Regions from separate parts of the Rhizobium sp. NLR22b genome, predicted to be linked through region 2. Evidence: riboswitches for the same ligand, from Rfam matches in the RefSeq annotation. Region 2 holds a riboswitch; the other holds the start of a gene.

Region 1 (5,057 bases), on a different contig from region 2:
ACCGTCGACCTCGCCACGCCATTTCTTGTCGAGAGCGTCGATGTCGGCTTCGCTCAGCTTGGCGTTCGCAGTGTCCTGCGCCTTGATGGCCTCGATGATGGCGGGATCGTTCAGCCAGGGCTTCACGTCGCTCTTCACGTAGTCGGCGATAGGGGCAAGCTTGGCATCCTCAGCCATCGATACGCTCATGGGCGCGACGATAGCGGCAGAGGTGAAAAGCAATGCGGTCACAACTCTCTTCATAACTGTTCCCTTCCTGTGATCAGTTGCTGAAAAATAAAGTCTCGTCGGGGGGGCGGCGTCAGAACTCCTCCCAGGCACCGGGAGAAGCGGCAACGGCTGCATTTCCTGCAAGCCGCGGCACGACGGTTCTGGTTTCCGGACGAGATTGACTGGCGCTCGGCTGGACCGGCCTGGGCTGACTCGCCAAGGATGCGCCGACGAGGAACCGGCCGGCCGAATCCTGCAGCCGGCGTCCCTGCGACAGCAGTTCCTGGCAGGCCGCGTTCGTTTCTTCGACCATCACCGCGTTCTGCTGCGTCGCATGATCCATCTGGTTGATCGCGCCGTTGATTTCCTGCAGACCGGTCGCCTGCTCGCGATAGGACTGAACGAGGGTAGCGATGCTGTCGCTGATGCGGTTGATCTGCTCCTCGATCTTCAGGAGAGCGTCGCCGGTCTCGTTCACCAGCCCGACGCCGGCAGCAACCTCTTGGCCGGAAACGTTGATCAGGTTCTTGATTTCCTTTGCCGCATTTGCCGAGCGCTGGGCGAGTTCACGAACCTCCTGTGCGACAACCGCAAATCCCTTGCCGGCCTCGCCGGCACGTGCGGCCTCGACGCCGGCATTCAGCGCCAGCAGATTCGTCTGGAATGCGATTTCGTCGATGACGCCGATGATGCGGCCGATCTGACTGGAGGAGGTTTGGATCCGGTCCATCGCGCCGATCGCGTCGCGCACCACCGTCGCCGAGACGTGAGCACCTCGCTTGGTTTCCTCGACCAATTGTCCAGCATTTTCAGCCCGCTGCGACGATGTTTTGACTGTCGTCGTCACTTCATCTAGTGCCGCAGCGGTCTGTTCCAGTGCTGCCGCCTGCTGTTCGGTCCGTTTGGCCAGCTGATCTGCGGAGGAAGCCAGCTCGCTCGATCCGCCCTCAACCGCGACGGAAGCGATCTTTATCTCTGTCAGCGCGGCTGCGACGGCCTGGACCATGTTGTTGAAGTCCTGCCGCAATTTATCGAATTCAGGGCCGAGATCGGCAAGCTGGATCGAGAAGTCGCCGGCGGCCAGTCTTTCCAATGCGTTCGCAAGAGTGGTCATCACCAGCCGTTGCCTGTTGCCGGCTTCTTCCGTCAGCAATGCGTTGCGGGCCCGTTCGGCGTCGAACGAGGCGGTCTGCTCGGCAGTGACTTGCTCTCTTTCGACCTTTGCGATCGCCTCGTGACGGAAGACCTCCAGCGCACGGGCGAGGAAGCCGATTTCGTCGCCATTCTCCTTGTAGGCGACGGAGGAGGCGAGGTCGCCATTCTGCAGCGCGCCAATTCGTTTGCTGAGGATCCTGAGCGGCCTGCCAACGAGGCTGCGCATGGCGAGGAGGAAAGCGATGACGGCGAGAACGGTGATGGCGGACTGCGTGAGCAGCGAAACGAGGACCTTCTGGCGGACTTCGGAAGTGATTTTTTCGACAGACCAGTTCGTGACGATGTAGCCGGTTGTCTTGCCCGACTTGTCCAGCGGCAGCGGCGCGATAATCGTGACCAAACCGGCGGACATTCCGCTGTCATCGATCGTCGTTTTGTCGGGTTTTGCGCTGAGGCGGGTCGCCAGGTCGGCCGGCGTTGGCAAACCGGAAACGCCGTCGCGGGTCCAGCTGTCGACGGCAGCGAGCTCTGCGTTGAATGCGGCAAATTGCACAAGATCGAGCGAGGGATCGTCACGATACAGCGAATAAGCCTCGCGAACGGCGTTCGCCTTGCCCCATTTGACGCCGCCGGCGGCCAGAGATGCAAACTGCTCCGCATCCTTGGACCAATTTGCGTGGGCGCCGTCAACCAGCGCCCGGGTTTCATACATCCATGTATAGGTGGCCAAGGCGGAAATGCCGCAGAGATTGACGGCAACGATAATCGCCGCCAGCTTGGCTGTCAGGGGCATCGTTTTCAAGAATTGGAACATCCGTGGAGCCTGGAATTGCGGCTCGGTCGACCATCTTCGCGACCGGCACATCAGCGCGGCATCGACGCTGACGGTCACATCACGAGCGCTCATGCCCATGTCGGAGTTTGCGACCCAAAACGCGCAAAGGCAGTGTGGATTTGATGTGTGAATAAATCATAAAGTAGAGGAGGATGGGCGGGCACACAGAGGCTGTTTCCTCCTGCGACCAAAAGATCGCCGAGGAGGGGGTTGTCTGCCCGGTGATCCGCCCCTCGATCAGCCATATGCAGCCGTGGTTTCAGGTTCGGTCTGCGTGCACTTGCCGCCGCGTCGGTTTCCTGAAATAGATGCGCCGTCAGGTGCCCGCCGTCCAGGCGGGAGAATCGGGAATCCGGTGCAAGGCCGGAACGTGCCCAACGCTGTAAGGCCGACGTCTGCCGCTTCATCGCGCCACTGGCTTTTGCCGGGAAGGCTGCGGCAGATGGATGAAGCCAAGTCAGAAGACCGGCCTGGCGAGATAGACCCAACCCGCGCGGACGGCGGGCGGTTGCGTTGTTGGGGATTTGACGATGCGACCCTTTGATGCGGATGCCCTTTCGGCGGCGTCCGGTTTTTCGCTGGCCGAGCGCGAAGCCGTGTATCACGCGATCATGACGCGGCGTGACGTGCGCAGCCAGTTCCTGCCCGATCCGTTGCCCGACGACGTCGTGGCGCGGCTCCTGACAGCCGCCCATCATGCGCCGTCGGTCGGCTTCATGCAGCCATGGAATTTCATTCTGGTGAATAGTCCAGCTGTCCGTGCGCGCGTGCGCGACGCCTTTGCCAAGGCCAACGAAGAGGCGGCGTCGATGTTCGAAGGCGAGCGGCGGCAGGCCTATCGGTCCCTCAAGCTCGAAGGCATCGTGGAGGCGCCGCTCGGCATATGCGTGACCTGCGATCCCACTCGCGGCGGCAGCGTGGTGCTGGGACGGACGCACAATCCGCGGATGGATTCCTATTCGACCGTTTGCGCCATCCAGAACCTCTGGCTTGCGGCCCGCGCCGAAGGGGTCGGCATCGGCTGGGTCAGCATCTTTCGTGAAGGCGACCTGAAATCAATTCTCGGCATACCCGAGCATATCGAGGTGGTCGCTTGGCTCTGCGCCGGCTTTGTCGATCGGCTTTATGATGAACCGGAACTCTCGGTCAAAGGCTGGCGGCAGCGGCTGCCGCTCGAGGAACTGGTTTTCCACGACGGATGGGGACGCAACGACCCTTAGCAATTACTGCTGTTGTGGTTGCGGGCCCGGCGTCGCCGGATTGGCAAGGTCGATCGAGCCCTGGTCGCCAGCAAGGAATTGCGGGCCGACCTGACGGACCTTGTTCTGCGTGGGGTCGTAGGGACGCTCGGGAACGGATGGCTGCGGCGGGACTGCTGCTGCCGCAGTATCTTTCGCCGGCGGATTGGTGCGGACCGTCGTGATCGAGCCCTGCTGCGGCGGTTCGCCCAGGGTCTGCTTGCCGCGCATCTCCTCGTAATAGGCGGTCAGATTGCAGGCGCAGGTATTTTTCTCGCCGGGAGCGCGGTTCTTGTAGGCAAAGGCGTTCTTCATGGCGCTATAGGGCGCGCCTGTTGCGACCGAGATCATGTTCGAGGCTTCGGTGCTGGTCACGTCGCGATAGAAGAGCTCGGTCTCGATGCCGGGGCACATCTTGGCGCAGGTCTGCGCATCGCGGCCGAAATCGACCGAGGTGGTGTTCGAACTGATCGGGAAGAAGCCGCCGTCGCAGCTGCGAACGCAAATGGTGCTGACCGGCGAAAACATTTCGGCCCTCGGCAGGCCGTAAAATGGATCGGCCTCTTCACCGCCGCCAAGCGGGATGAAGGTGTCGGTGCGCATCGCCTGTTCCTCGACGCTTGGGGCAGGATCGCTGGCGCTGCGCTCGGTCGGGGCATAGAAATTGTCGCTGCTGCAGCCATTGCGTTCGAGGGCCGCCGTCAATTCCCGGCGCGCGTCGTCATCGCCGGCCTGGCTGCGCAACTCGTCGCGCTGATCCTGGAGATAACGGATATTGTCGACCATCCGGGCTTCGGCATCAGAAAGCTCGGCGCAAAAATCGGCATTCTCGCCGCCGATCACCACCATGCTACCCGAGGTGCAGCCATAGCTGCGCAGATCGTTGCGGACCTTGCGCAGCTCGAGGTTCTGCTCGGCGATTGCGCTGGCATATTGGCGCGCTTCCTGCCCGTTATTGTTGCCGATCGATCGTGGTAGGTCGGCCAGGCGACCACGCAGGTCGTTGCAGACGGCGCTGCTCTGTGCGGCAGCCGGCGATGCCAGCGCAAGCACAAGAGCAAGAGACAGGTTTCGGCGTTTCACGGCATCGTCCGGAAGTGAGAAAGTGTCGATCGGTCAAAGGTGGCGTCCATTCGCCGTACCTTGTCTCTTAAGGTATTTCTCTTAATAAGCTTGGATCAATTCCTAGCGCATTTTCGGGATTTTATCCAGAAGATGCGGGCAACAGCGTTGCCCCGGCGACGGACACTGCAGCCGTTAACAGCAGTTCCCTTCTTCATCCGAATTGTTATTCTCCCAGCTCGCTCCTGCTGGGGATTGGTTTTCACTGGGGATAAAGCAAATGCGCTACATGCTGATGCTGCATGCGGACGAAGCTGCCGGGAAGTCCATAGCGCCCGAGGACATGGCGCGCTTCATGGGCCAGATGTATGCCTATCAGCAAGCGCTGGAGAAAGCGGCAGCATTCGTCTCCAGCAATGCCCTGGTCGGTTCCTCTGAGGCGAGTGTCGTTCGCGTTCAAGGGAATGACGTCAGTGTTCTGGACGGCCCTTATGCGGATATTCGCGAACAGTTCGGTGGGTACTTTATCATAGACGTTGCCGATATGGACGAAGCCA
Region 2 (5,057 bases):
CGGCTGATATCGGCAGGTTCGAAGGATCGCTGGTTGCCTTCGCTGCGGCTCGGGGCCGCGAGCAGGCCGATGCTCTCGTAATAGCGCACCGTCGGCACCTTGACGCCGCTTCGGCGGGCCGCTTCGCCAATCGTAATCTTTTTCATGATTTTCTCTTGCACCTCTAGTCGCTAGAGGATGTAGGAGGGGTGCTTCTGTTTGACAAGGAAGCGCATCATGGTTGAGACGAGCGAGACACGATACAGGGTCGGCGGCATGGATTGCGCTGCCTGCGCGACCAAGATCGATACCGCGGTCAGGCGCGTAGCAGGTGTTGTCGATGTCTCCGTCTCGGTGGTGACGGGCACCATGACCGTCCGGCATGACGGCAGCAGCGATCTCAAGGCAGTCCAGAGGAAGGTGACGGGGCTTGGTTATTCCGTCTCGCCGTTTACCGGAAATGCGAAGCTCGCGCGTGAAGACCGCCCGCACCATCATCACGATCATACCGCTCATGATCACGACCATGCCCATGACGACGAGAAGGAAATTGACGGCCGGCATGGGGACGACCATGCGCCGATGGCCGGTCGCTGGTGGCGGAGCAGGAAGGGCCGGCTGACCATTTTTTCGGGTGGAGCGCTCGTTGCCGCCTATGCCGTCGGCCATGTGGTGCCGGCGAGTGCGTCCTACGCCTTCTTCGTCGCGATACTGGTCGGTCTGCTGCCGATTGCGCGGCGAGCCGTCATGGCGGCTTTGTCCGGCACGCCGTTTTCGATCGAGATGCTGATGACGATCGCCGCCGTCGGCGCCGTCATCATCAATGCGGGCGAGGAAGCGGCGACCGTCGTCTTCCTGTTCCTCGTCGGCGAGTTGCTCGAAGGCGTGGCGGCGGGCAAGGCGCGCGAAAGCATCCAGTCGCTGACGGCCCTGGTGCCGAAAACCGCGCTGCTCGAAGACAATGGCCAGATGCGGGAGGTGCCGGCGGAAAGCCTTGCCGTCGGCGCGGTCATCATGGTTCGCCCCGGCGACCGCATTTCGGCGGACGGCGTCATCGTCTCAGGCGAGAGTGCGATCGACGAGGCCCCGGTGACGGGCGAGAGCACGCCGGTGCGCAAGGGCGTCGATGCCGGCGTCTATGCCGGTACGGTCAACGGTGATGCGGTGCTCAGGGTTCGCGTCACGGCGGCCGCTGCCGACAATACCATCGCCCGCGTCGTCAAGCTGGTGGAAGAAGCGCAGGAATCGAAGGCGCCGACGGAGCGCTTCATCGATCGGTTCTCTCGCTATTACACGCCGGGCGTGGTCGTCGTCGCCGCACTTGTCGCGGTCGTTCCGCCGTTGTTTCTCGGCGGCGCGTGGGGTGAATGGATCTACAAAGGCCTTGCCATCCTGCTGATCGGCTGCCCCTGCGCGCTCGTCATTTCGACGCCGGCGGCGATCGCCGCTTCGCTGTCGGCGGGCGCGCGGCGCGGGCTCTTAATGAAGGGCGGCGCGGTGCTGGAGACGCTCGGCACGGTGACGATGGTCGCCTTCGACAAGACAGGCACGTTGACGGAAGGCAAGCCTCGGGTGACGGACATTGTTTCCTTCGGATTGGGCGAGGCGCAGCTCCTGTCGCGCGCGGCTGTGCTCGAGCAGGGCTCCAGCCATCCGCTGGCACTGGCGATTCTCCACCGCGCCAAGGCGGACGGCGTGCCCGTGCCGCCGGCCTTCGAACTGGAAGCGCTGCCGGGCAAGGGTGTCACCGGCAAGGTCGGCGGCGAGACATTGGATCTCTTGTCGCCGCCCGCCGCCCGCGAGTGCGGGGCGCTGAACGGGGAGCAGGAAGCGCGTATTGCAGGGCTCAATGATGAGGGCAAGAGCGTATCGGTGCTGCTCGTCAATGGCACTGCGGCCGGCCTGATCGCCATGCGCGACGAGCCGCGCGAGGATGCCGGGGCGGGGCTCTCCGCGCTCAAATTGGCCGGTGTCAAGGCGATGATGCTGACCGGCGACAACAAGCGGACGGCGGCAGCCGTCGCCGGCATGCTCGATATCGACTGGCGCGGCGAGATGATGCCCGAAGACAAGCAGCGGGTCGTCGGCGAATTGAAGCGTCAGGGCTTCGTCGTCGCCAAGGTCGGCGACGGCATCAACGACGCGCCGGCGCTCGCCGCCGCCGACATCGGTATCGCCATGGGCGGCGGCACCGATGTGGCGCTGGAGACCGCGGATGCCGCCGTGCTGCATGGACGCGTCGGCGACGTGGCGCGGATGATCGCGCTTTCCAAGCGGACCATGCGCAATATCCTTGAGAATATCACCATTGCGATCGGGCTGAAGGCTGTCTTCCTGGTGACGACGATCGCCGGCATGACCGGGCTCTGGCCGGCGATCCTCGCCGATACCGGTGCCACGGTGCTGGTGACGATCAACGCGCTCAGGCTGCTTCGTGTACGGGGATGAATGTTTTGCCGGTGGCGGTTTGAAGACCAGCGATTCGGGGCCGGTCATCCGTTAGGTCGGCGCTCGGTTTGCTGACAAGGTCTCATGCTCGGCCTTGTGCCGGGCATCTCACCACTGCAATTATCTGGCAGGAAAGCTCTTATTTTCAGAATGGACCTGGGTGGATCGTCGGCACAAGGCAGCACAAGGCCGAGGATGACGTCGCGGGTTTTGCGTCGTCTATCCGCAGCCTGGCAGCTGGCTATAGGCCAGCCCCACTACGGTCATCTCCAAGCCTGTTTTCGTTAAGCTTTCGTTGTCCATGTTTTTCACAGGAATGCAGCGATTTCAAACCTGCCGTAACGCAATGCACAAACCATCCGTTGACGTGAATTACGATTCGCGTACTATATCTAGTGTTCAAGGTTCCTTCGATTCGTGAGGATCGGGGGCTAAGACGGGAATACGGTGCGCTGCGCCATCATGGTGCGACAATGCCGGAGCTGCCCCCGCAACTGTAAGCGGCGAGCAACTGTCCGATTTCAGGTCACTGGAGCATGATGCTCCGGGAAGGCTGGGGCAGGGTGCTTCGACCCGTGAGCCAGGAGACCTGCCTCGAACGCAACGTCCACGGGCGGGGTGTCCGGAAGGTCGCGTGCATGAAGCGGAATGATCCGTGTCTGTTGCGCTGCCCCGAACGTCCGCATGAGCATTTCGGGGGTTTGAAGTCATGTCGAGAACATCAAAGCCGCCGCCCGTGCACATCCTGCGAGGGATGATGTCGGGCGTTTAAAGCGCCAACTTTGCCAGATCATTATCAAGCATTGCCCCGGACGTCGCACGGCGCCCGATCCCAGTCCTGTGTCCTGCATTCACTGACATCACGAGGAAGATGATGAGCGTTACCGTTTACAGCAAGCCGGCCTGTGTCCAATGCACGGCCACTTACCGCGCCCTCGATCGCCTGGGCGTCGATTATGAGATCGTCGATATTTCCGAGGATGCCGAAGCGCTCGATCGCGTGCTTGGCATGGGCTACATGCAGGTTCCGGTCGTCGTTGCCGGCGAGCAGCATTGGGCGGGCTTCCGCCCCGACATGATCAGCGCGCTCTCCTGACCGGAGAAAAGCGGTGGGGCTGATCGTCTATTATTCCAGCCGATCCGGGAACACCCATCGTTTCGTCGAGAAGTTGGGATTGCGCGCGACGCGCATTCCCGTCGGCGCTGAAGACATCCACATTCGCGAACCCTATGTGCTGATCTCGCCCACCTATTGTGGGGACGGCGGCCCAGGGATCGTCAAGGGCGCCGTGCCCAAGCAGGTGATCCGTTTCCTCAACGAGGCGGAAAACCGCTCCAACATCCGCGGCGTGATTGCCGCGGGCAACAGCAATTTTGGCGAGACCTACGGGCTTGCCGGCGACGTCATCTCGAAGAAGTGCCAGGTGCCGTACCTCTACCGGTTCGAGCTCCTGGGAACAGCCGAGGATGTCGCCAATGTCAAAGACGGGATGGGACGATTTTGGACACGGGAACAAATCTGACGCGGGATACAGGCGCAAAACCACTTAAAGCGGCCGAAACACTCGACTATCACGCACTGAACGCGATGCTGAACCTCTATGACGATGAGGGCAGGATCCAGCTCGACAAGGACCGCATGGCGGCCAAGCAGTATTTCCTGCAGCATGTGAACCAGAACACCGTGTTCTTTCACAATCTCCGGGAAAAGCTCGATTACCTCGTGACCGAGGGCTATTACGAGCGGGAGGTTCTCGACCAGTATTCCTTCAATTTCGTCCGCGGCCTGTTCGATCAGGCCTATGCGCGGAAATTCCGCTTCCCGACCTTCCTCGGCGCTTTCAAATATTACACCAGCTATACGCTGAAGACCTTCGACGGAAAGCGCTATCTCGAGCGCTATGAGGACCGCATCTGCATGGTGGCGCTGACCTTGGCGCGGGGCGATGAGGCGCTTGCCCGTGACATGGTCGACGAGATCATTTCCGGGCGTTTCCAGCCGGCGACGCCGACTTTCTTGAATGCCGGCAAGAAGCAGCGCGGCGAACTCGTTTCCTGCTTCCTGCTGCGGGTCGAGGACAATATGGAATCGATCGGCCGGTCGATCAATTCGGCACTGCAGCTATCGAAGCGCGGCGGCGGCGTGGCGCTGTCGCTGACGAATATCCGCGAGGCCGGCGCGCCGATCAAGCAGATCGAGAACCAGTCCTCCGGCATCATCCCGGTGATGAAGCTCTTGGAAGATAGCTTCTCCTACGCCAACCAGCTCGGCGCGCGCCAAGGCGCGGGCGCGGTCTATCTCAACGCGCATCATCCCGACATCATGCGTTTCCTCGACACCAAGCGCGAAAATGCCGATGAGAAGATCCGCATCAAGACGCTGTCGCTCGGCGTCGTCGTGCCTGATATCACCTTCGAGCTCGCCAGGAACAATGAGGACATGTACCTGTTCTCGCCCTATGACGTGGAGCGGGCCTACGGCGTACCCTTCACCGAGATCTCGGTGACGGAAAAGTACCGGGAGATGGTGGCGGGCGCCCGTATCTCGAAGAAGAAGATCAAGGCGCGGGAATTCTTCCAGGTGATCGCCGAAATCCAGTTCGAGAGCGGTTACCCCTACATCATGTTCG

What was found. Region 2 has a riboswitch for cobalamin ahead of nrdH (glutaredoxin-like protein NrdH). Riboswitches for the same ligand answer to the same signal wherever they lie in the genome.
Region 1: it holds a riboswitch for cobalamin, as region 2 does, so the genes downstream of both, bluB (5,6-dimethylbenzimidazole synthase) here and nrdH (glutaredoxin-like protein NrdH) in region 2, are expected to answer to the same signal.

The regions. Positions count from the first base shown of each region.
Region 1 covers NZ_JABDWM010000012.1:74,875-79,931, forward strand. Annotated here, with positions in the region: gene HJC00_RS19775 (hypothetical protein) at 1-243, opposite strand, end outside; gene HJC00_RS19780 (HAMP domain-containing methyl-accepting chemotaxis protein) at 302-2,179, opposite strand; cobalamin riboswitch at 2,502-2,689, shown strand; gene bluB (5,6-dimethylbenzimidazole synthase) at 2,731-3,420, shown strand; gene HJC00_RS19790 (DUF2865 domain-containing protein) at 3,424-4,521, opposite strand; gene HJC00_RS19795 (YciI family protein) at 4,781-5,057, shown strand, end outside.
Region 2 covers NZ_JABDWM010000035.1:7,064-12,120, reverse strand. Annotated here, with positions in the region: gene HJC00_RS30940 (helix-turn-helix domain-containing protein) at 1-146, opposite strand, end outside; gene HJC00_RS30935 (heavy metal translocating P-type ATPase) at 217-2,427, shown strand; cobalamin riboswitch at 2,813-3,039, shown strand; gene nrdH (glutaredoxin-like protein NrdH) at 3,302-3,523, shown strand; gene nrdI (class Ib ribonucleoside-diphosphate reductase assembly flavoprotein NrdI) at 3,537-3,950, shown strand; gene nrdE (class 1b ribonucleoside-diphosphate reductase subunit alpha) at 3,929-5,057, shown strand, end outside.